DNA from 2 places in the Acidovorax sp. JHL-3 genome. Region 2 is predicted to be linked to the other one. Evidence: riboswitches for the same ligand, from Rfam matches in the RefSeq annotation. Region 2 holds a riboswitch; the other holds the start of a gene.
The links. A riboswitch is a leader RNA that binds a small molecule or an ion and turns the genes downstream of it on or off. The one in region 2 is predicted to bind S-adenosylhomocysteine.
Positions count from the first base shown of each region.

Region 1: another riboswitch for S-adenosylhomocysteine. It lies ahead of metH (methionine synthase); the one in region 2 lies ahead of ahcY (adenosylhomocysteinase).

Region 1 is NZ_JAFU01000001.1:943,228-947,434, reverse strand. Features, by position in the region: gene metH (methionine synthase) at 1-2,074, opposite strand, end outside; S-adenosyl-L-homocysteine riboswitch at 2,104-2,191, opposite strand; gene K226_RS0104310 (PACE efflux transporter) at 2,375-2,854, opposite strand; gene K226_RS0104305 (LysR family transcriptional regulator) at 2,925-3,863, shown strand; gene K226_RS0104300 (IS1595 family transposase) at 3,976-4,207, shown strand, end outside.
Region 2 is NZ_JAFU01000001.1:1,411,770-1,415,976, forward strand. Features, by position in the region: gene K226_RS0106610 (peptide chain release factor 3) at 1-1,558, opposite strand, end outside; S-adenosyl-L-homocysteine riboswitch at 1,714-1,794, shown strand; gene ahcY (adenosylhomocysteinase) at 1,863-3,299, shown strand; gene K226_RS0106620 (TlyA family RNA methyltransferase) at 3,578-4,207, shown strand, end outside.

The sequences.
Region 1 (4,207 bases), 470 kb from region 2:
CGCTGTTGGCGGGCAGCAGCGCCATCACCCCGCTGGCGGTGAGCCAGCGGCCTTCGATGATTTTCTTGAGCATGGCCTGGCCGTCGGCAAACACGCGCGAGGCCTCCACGCCCACCACCTCGTCGGTCAGGATGGCGGGGTACGGGCCGGCCAGGTCCCAGGTCTGGAAGAACGGGCCCCAGTCGATGTATCTGGCCAGTTCGGTCAGGTCGAAGTTCTTGAACACGCGGCGCCCCAGGGCGCGCGGCACGGCGGGCTGGTAGGCCGACCAGTTCACGGGCGTCTTGTTGGCGCGCGCCTTGGCCAGTGGCCACAGGGGCGTGGCCTTTTTGTTGGCGTGCTGGGTGCGCACCTTGTCGTAGTCGGCGTTGATCTCTGCCACATAACTTTCGACGCTGTCGCCCAGCAGGCTTTGCGCCACGCTCACGCTGCGCGAGGCATCGGGCACATAGACCACGGGGCCTTCGTAGTGCGGCGCAATCTTGACGGCCGTGTGCACGCGCGAGCAGGTGGCGCCGCCAATCAGCAGCGGAATCTTCTTGATGCGAAAGTGCTCGTCTTTCTGCATCTCGCCGGCCACATACTGCATCTCTTCAAGGCTGGGCGTGATGAGGCCCGAGAGCCCCACGATGTCGGCGCCCTCGACCTTGGCGCGCGCCAGAATCTCGTGGCAGGGCACCATCACGCCCATGTTCACCACCTCGAAGTTGTTGCACTGCAAGACCACGGTGACGATGTTCTTGCCGATGTCGTGCACATCGCCCTTCACCGTGGCGATGATGATCTTGCCCTTGGTCTTGACGTCGCCCCCAGCGGCTTCGAGCTGGCGCTTTTCTTCCTCGATGTAGGGCAGCAGGTGCGCCACGGCCAGCTTCATCACGCGGGCGCTTTTCACCACCTGGGGCAAGAACATCTTGCCGGCGCCAAACAGGTCGCCCACCACATTCATGCCGTCCATGAGCGGGCCTTCAATCACATGCAGCGGGCGCCCACCCTTGGCCAGGATGGCGCGGTAGGCCTCTTCGGTGTCTTCGGTGATGAAGTCGGTGATGCCGTGCACCAGCGCGTGCGACAGGCGCTCGCCCACGGTCCTGGGGTGCTCGGGTGTGCCGCGCCATTCGAGTCGCTTGCTTTCGTCCTTGGCACCGCTCTTGGCGGTTTCGGCAATCTCGACCAGGCGCTCACCGGCGTCGGGGCGGCGGTTGAGCACCACGTCTTCCACGCGCTCGCGCAGCACGGGTTCCAGGTCGTCGTACACGCCCACCATGCCCGCGTTGACGATGCCCATGTCCATGCCCGCCTGGATGGCGTGGTACAGGAACACGGTGTGGATGGCTTCGCGCACCGGGTCGTTGCCGCGAAAGGAAAAGCTCACGTTGCTCACGCCGCCCGAGACCTTGGCGCCCGGCAGGTTCTGCTTGATCCAGCGCGTGGCGTTGATGAAATCGACCGCGTAGTTGTTGTGCTCTTCAATGCCGGTGGCCACGGCGAAGATGTTGGGGTCGAAGATGATGTCTTCGGGCGGGAAACCCACCTCGTCGACCAGGATGCGGTAGGCGCGCTCGCAGATTTCGATCTTGCGCTCGTAGGTGTCGGCCTGGCCTTTTTCGTCAAACGCCATCACCACGGCAGCGGCGCCATAGCGGCGCACCAGGCGCGCCTCGTGCCGGAACTTTTCCTCGCCCTCTTTCATGGAAATCGAGTTGACGATGCCCTTGCCCTGGATGCAGCGCAGCCCGGCCTCGATCACCTCCCACTTGGAGCTGTCCACCATGATGGGCACGCGGGCGATGTCGGGCTCGGAGGCGATCAGCTGCAGAAAGCGCACCATGGCGGCCTTGCTGTCGAGCATGGCCTCGTCCATGTTGATGTCGATGACCTGCGCGCCGTTTTCGACCTGCTGGCGCGCCACGGCCAGGGCCTCTTCGTACTGGCCATTGAGGATCATGCGGGCAAACGCCTTGGAGCCGGTGACGTTGGTGCGCTCGCCAATGTTGACGAACAAGGCGCCCTCGCCAATGGACACCGGCTCCAGGCCGGACAGCTTCATGGGGGGCAACGAAATAGCAGACATAGGGCTCACCTGTGCAGAAACAGCGGAATAACAGGTGAGCGTCGTTGCGAAGAAAAGGCCCCAAGCCTGACGGTGCCACCGTTCATCCGGTGGGCCGCTGCAACGCTCCTTGGGAGCCGGCAATTTTACGTGCAGCCCGGCCGCTCGTGCAGGGGGCCGCCGCGAGGGCGTTTCGCGCGACGGCCAGCCCGGGCGGGCCATCGCACCGAATTTAGATTAAAACCGGCTGAAAGCCTTTTGCAGAAAGCGCCAGCAGCTATGCTAAAGATAGCGACCGATTCCGACACCGGAGCAGGGGGTTTACGCGGCGCCCTGTGCCGAAGCAGGCAGCCCAAACACGCGGTCAAACGCCCAGTTGAAGACAAAGGTGTAGCAAAGAAAGAAGACGATGAGCGCAAGGTCCATCACAAAGGCCTCCCACAGGCTCACCTTGAACCACCAGGCAAACAGCGGCACCAGCGTGAAGACCAGCCCGCCCTCGAACCCGATGGCGTGCGCCACCCGGCGCGCCACGCTGCGCCCGCGCACTGTCTGGCGCGACTCCCAGCGCTCAAAGGCCCAGTTGAACACTACGTTCCACAGCACGGCAATGGCCGACGCGGCCACTGCCACCACACTGGAGTGCCCTGCGCCCTGCCCGGAGAGCTGCGCCAGCCCCGCCGTGGCCACCGCGATGGCGATCAGTTCATACAAGGTGACATAAAGCACGCGGCGCCACGGGCCCTGCAGCCCTCGGGCAGGGGTCTGGGGGGCGGCGGGAGAAGTCTGGGTGAAAGGCATGGGGCGACTTTATGTGTGTATTGCTGATATATAAAGTCAGCTTATTTCAGTTTTTTTGATAATTGCGGCCATGGCTTTTTCTTCTGACAGCGTGCAGGTGTTTTTGGCGGTGCTGGACCGGGGTTCGTTTTCGGCGGCCGCGCGCGCGCTTTCGCGGGTGCCGTCGGCCGTGAGCATGACCATTGCGCACCTGGAGGCCGAGCTCAATGTGCAGCTTTTCGACCGCAGCGGGCGCGAGCCCCGCCCCACCGCCGCCGCCCGCGCGCTGGAGCCCCAGGCTCGGCTGCTGGCCGGGCAGCTGCAGCAGCTCAACGCCCAGGCGCTGGCCCTCACCCAAGGGTTGGAAGAGCGGCTGACGCTGGCCATTGCCCCCGAGCTGCTGGCCGCCCGCTGGACGGGGCCGCTGGCTGCGTTGGCATCGGAATACCCGCTGCTGCAGGCAGAGGTGCTGGCCGCGCCGCAGGTGGATGCGCTGGCGCTGCTGCACAGCGGGCGGGCGCAGCTGGCGCTGGTGTTCGAGCGCCCCAGCATCGACGGGCGCGAGGGTTTTCAGGAGGTGGGCAGCGAAACCCTGGTGGCCGTGATGGCCAGCCAGCACCCGGTGCTGGCCGCCGCGCGCGCTGCCGCAGCCGCCCGGGGCGAGGCACCCGAGCAGGCCCAATTGCGCGAGGAACACCTCACCACCACGCGCCAGATCGTGGTGGCCAGCCGCGACCTGGCGCAGACCGACCCCCGCTTTGTGTTTGCCCGCCACCACTGGCGCACCGACAACCACCTGGCCGCGCTGGGCCTGATCGAAGCCGGGCTGGGCTGGGGCTGGCAGCCGCGTGCGCTGGTGCAACCGCGCATCGCCGCCGGGTCGCTGGTGGAGATGCCGTTTGAAAACCTCAGCAACGGCGTGGCGCTGTGGGTCGACGTGGTGTGGTCCAAAGAGCGCCCGCTGGGCCTGGGCGCAAGGCGCTTCGTGCAGCTGATTGCGCAGCAGGGTGCATCGGGTGATGCAGCATGAATATTGATGAAAAATGGCTCTTCTAGCGAATGCTAGTGATGAGTCTTTAACCGCCCCGCTGCGCCCCCATCTCCAAAGCATGACGCTCGTGCGTCAGCCTCAGGAGAAGGCCATGCGACAGCAACAGATGACGCGTTTGATCCACAGCCTGCCCCAGCTGACGCACCACCAGCGCCAACAACTGGCAAGCTCCCTGCAGGCGCTGCTCGATCACAGTCAGTCCATCGCCGTTGTAGAAACACACAACTGCGCCCCCCGAGCCTGTCCGCACTGCAGCAACTCCTTGCTCGTCAAGAACGGCTCAGCCAACGGGCTGCAACGCTTCAAGTGCCGCCAGTGCGCAC
Region 2 (4,207 bases):
CCTGCGCCAGCCGCACGTCATAGGGGCTGGTGCACAGGTAGGCCAGCGCATTCGCCGCGTCGTGCGACAGGCGCATGGGGTAGGCGTCGGTGAAGGCGCGCAGGTCGGCCGGGGTGTCGGCGGTGATCCAGCGGGCGCCGGTGTACTGGCAGCCTTCCAGGCGCACGTCGGCGTCGTATTCGGCCTTCAGGCGGTGCTGCACCACTTCAAACTGCAGCTGGCCCACGGCGCCCAGCAGCATGGGGCCGCCCACGTCGGGCCGGAAAACCTGAATCGCGCCTTCCTCGCCCAGCTGCGCCAGGCCCTGCTGCAGCTGCTTGGTGCGCAGCGGGTTCTTCAAAATGACGGTCATGAACAGCTCGGGCGCGAAGAAGGGCAGGCCGGTGAACTGCAGGTTGGCGCCGTCGGTGATGGTGTCGCCCAGCTGCACGCCGCCGTGCGTGGTGAAACCGATGATGTCGCCCGCGTAGGCTTCTTCTACCGCCTCGCGGCGCTGGCTCATGAAGGTGACCACGCTGGTGGGGCGCAGCTCTTTGCCAGTGCGCTGCACCTTGAGCTTCATGCCCGGTGTGTATCTGCCCGAGGCCACGCGCACAAAGGCGATGCGGTCGCGGTGGTTGGCGTCCATATTGGCCTGCACCTTGAACACCACGCCGGCAAAGCCCTCGTCTTCGGGCTGAATGGTTTTGACCACGGCCTGCTTGTTGACCTGCAAGGTGCTGGTGCGCGGGCCGGGCGGGGGCGACATGTCGACCACGGCATCGAGCACTTCCATGACCCCGAAGTTGTTCACGCCCGAGCCGAAGAACACGGGTGTGAGCTTGCCGGCCAGGAAGTCTGCGTGGTTCCATGCCGCCGAGGCACCCACCGCCAGTTCCATGCTCTCCAGCGCATCGTCAAACGACTGGCCAAAGCGCGCGCGCAGCCGGTCGGCCTCGGCCAGCGGCACCACTTCAAAGTCTTTGGGGCCGCGGTCACTGCCGGGGGTGAACACCGTCATGGTCTGCGTGCGCAGATTGATGATGCCGCCAAAGCTCTTGCCCTGGCCCACGGGCCAGGTGATGGGGCAGCAGGGCATGCCCAGTTCGCGCTCCACTTCGTCCAGGATGTCCAGCGGGTCGCGCACCTCGCGGTCCATCTTGTTGACGAAGGTGATGATGGGCGTGTCGCGCTGGCGGCACACTTCGATCAGGCGGCGCGTCTGCGCTTCCACGCCGTTGGCCGCGTCGATCACCATCAGGGCCGAATCCACGGCGGTGAGCACGCGGTAGGTGTCCTCGCTGAAGTCCTTGTGGCCGGGGGTGTCCAGCAGGTTGATGACATGGTCGCGGTACAGCATCTGCATCACGCTGGATGCCACAGAGATGCCGCGCTGCTTTTCGATTTCCATCCAGTCGCTGGTGGCATGGCGGCTGGCCTTGCGGCCCTTGACGGCGCCGGCGATCTGGATCGCGCCCGAGAACAGCAGCAGCTTTTCGGTCAGCGTGGTCTTGCCCGCGTCGGGGTGGGAAATGATGGCAAAGGTACGGCGGCGCCGGGTTTCAGAGGCGTAGGACACGGGGGTTCCAGAAGGTGGGCAGGGCGGCAAATCCCTGCTGGGGCAAACGGTGGGCCAGCACCTGAACAGCGGGGGCAGGGCGGCCGAACCCGCGATTTTACCGGGCATGTGTGTGGCCAAGCGCGGGCCCCACGCAACTGCTTTTATAATCGCCGGTATCCGAGGAGCGTTGCAGCGCCCCCAGCTACTGGCGGGGCGTGAGGCTCGGAGTCATCCAGCAACGACGCTCATCCACTTATCGTGTGGTGAGCTTTTTTTGTCTCCCCGCGTCAAGTGGCTTTTCAAACATGCTTTGGAGCACACCATGAACGCACGCGTCAACGCCCCCGTCAACACCGACTGCATCATTGCCGACATCGGCCTGGCCGAATGGGGCCGCAAAGAAATTCGCATCGCCGAAACCGAAATGCCCGGCCTGATGGCCATCCGCGAGGAGTTCGCTGCCAAGCAGGCGCTGAAAGGCGCCCGCATTACCGGCTCGCTGCACATGACCATCCAGACGGCCGTGCTGATCGAGACGCTGCAGGCCCTGGGAGCCGAAGTGCGCTGGGCATCGTGCAACATCTTCTCCACGCAGGACCACGCCGCCGCCGCCATTGCCGCCGCGGGCACGCCGGTGTTCGCGATCAAGGGCGAAACCCTGGCCGAATACTGGGATTACACGCACCGCATTTTCGACTTTGGCCCCGCCGGCAGCGAAGGCGAAGGCCCCAACCTGATTCTGGACGACGGCGGCGATGCCACGCTGCTGATGCACCTGGGCAAGCGCGCCGAAAAGGACGCCTCGCTCATCGCCAATCCCACCAGCGAAGAAGAAACCTGCCTGTTCGCCTCCATCAAGGCCAAGCTGGCCGTGGACCCGACCTGGTACAGCCGCAAGAGCGCCCAGATCATCGGTGTGACCGAAGAAACCACCACCGGCGTGCACCGCTTGAAGGAAATGTCCGCCAAGGGCAGCCTGATGTTCCGCGCGATCAACGTGAACGACTCGGTGACCAAGAGCAAGTTCGACAACCTGTATGGCTGCCGCGAGTCGCTGGTGGACGGCATCAAGCGCGCCACCGACGTGATGATCGCCGGCAAGGTGGCCGTGGTGGCGGGCTATGGTGACGTGGGCAAGGGCAGTGCCCAGGCCCTGCGCGCCCTGAGCGCCCAGGTGTGGGTGACCGAGATCGACCCCATCAACGCACTGCAGGCAGCGATGGAGGGCTACAAGGTTGTGACCATGGAATACGCCGCTGACAAGGCCGACATCTTTGTGACCACCACCGGTAACCGCGACGTGATCACGTTCGAGCACATGCAGGCCATGAAGGACCAGGCCATCGTCTGCAACATTGGTCACTTCGACAACGAAATCCAGGTCGCCAAGCTCGAAGAGCACTGCCAGTGGGAAGAGATCAAGCCCCAGGTGGACCATGTGATCTTTGCCGATGGCAAGCGCATCATCCTGCTGGCCAAGGGCCGCCTGGTGAACCTGGGCTGCGGCACGGGCCACCCGAGCTTTGTGATGTCGTCGAGCTTCGCCAACCAGACCATTGCCCAGATCGAGCTGTTCACCCACAGCGACTACTACGAAAACGGCAAGGTCTATGTGCTGCCCAAGCACCTGGACGAGAAGGTGGCGCGCCTGCACCTGAAGAAGGTGGGCGCCATGCTGACCGAGCTGAGCGACGAGCAGGCGGCCTACATTGGCGTGCCCAAGCAAGGCCCTTACAAGCCCGATACCTACCGGTATTGATTCTCCCTGAGGTGCTGCGCGCCTCGGTGGCACGCGCCACGGGCGCGGCCTCTTCGGTTTTGACCAGGCCTGCGCAGGCAGGCCTGGAGCCTCAGGCCTCAGCCCCGGGGGCGGCGCCACAAGCTGCCCGGCAAAACCGGCTTCGCGGTGGCGCTGGCTTTTGGGGCATGGCCGTTTCATGCGCAATGCAGGAGCGATTGATTTGCTCCTGAAATAATAGCTAACTGCGCTTTATATACGGGCGCCAGAGGCTCTTTTGATTCAAAAAGGATGGGCGCATGCGTGCAGATGTTTTTCTGGTGGATTTTGGCCATGCGACCACGCGCTCGCAGGCGCAGCGGCTGATTGCTGCGGGCGTGGAGTGGCGCCTGTCCCCGCTGGCCCCGTGGCAGAAGGTTGCCAAGAATGGTGACGACATACCGTCCGTGGCCGAGGTGCGGCTGCTCGACGATGCCGAGGCCAAATACATCTCGCGCGGAGGGCTCAAGCTCGAAGGGGCGCTGCGGGCCACCGGCCTGGCGGTGACGGGGCTGCGCTGCCTTGATGTGGGGCAGAGCACGGGCGGGTTCACCGACTGCCTGCTGCAGCACGGCGCGGCGCAGGTGATCGGCGTGGATGTGGGTCACGGCCAGCTGCACGACCGGCTGCGCAGCGATCTGCGCGTGGTTTGTGTGGAGGGTGTGAATGCGCGCTCGCTGACGGCGCCGGCCTTGCAGCAAGCCTGCGATCTGGCGCTGTCCGAAGTCATCGAGGCCGAAGAGGACAACGAGACCCAGCCCGAGGCGCCCTACAGCTGGATGCGCAATGGCGGGCAGGTGGACGAGGAATACGACGACAGCAACGATGCCAAGGACAAGGACATCGAGACTTTCAAGTCCGAGCGTGCGGCCCGTGCCAAGGCCCGCGAG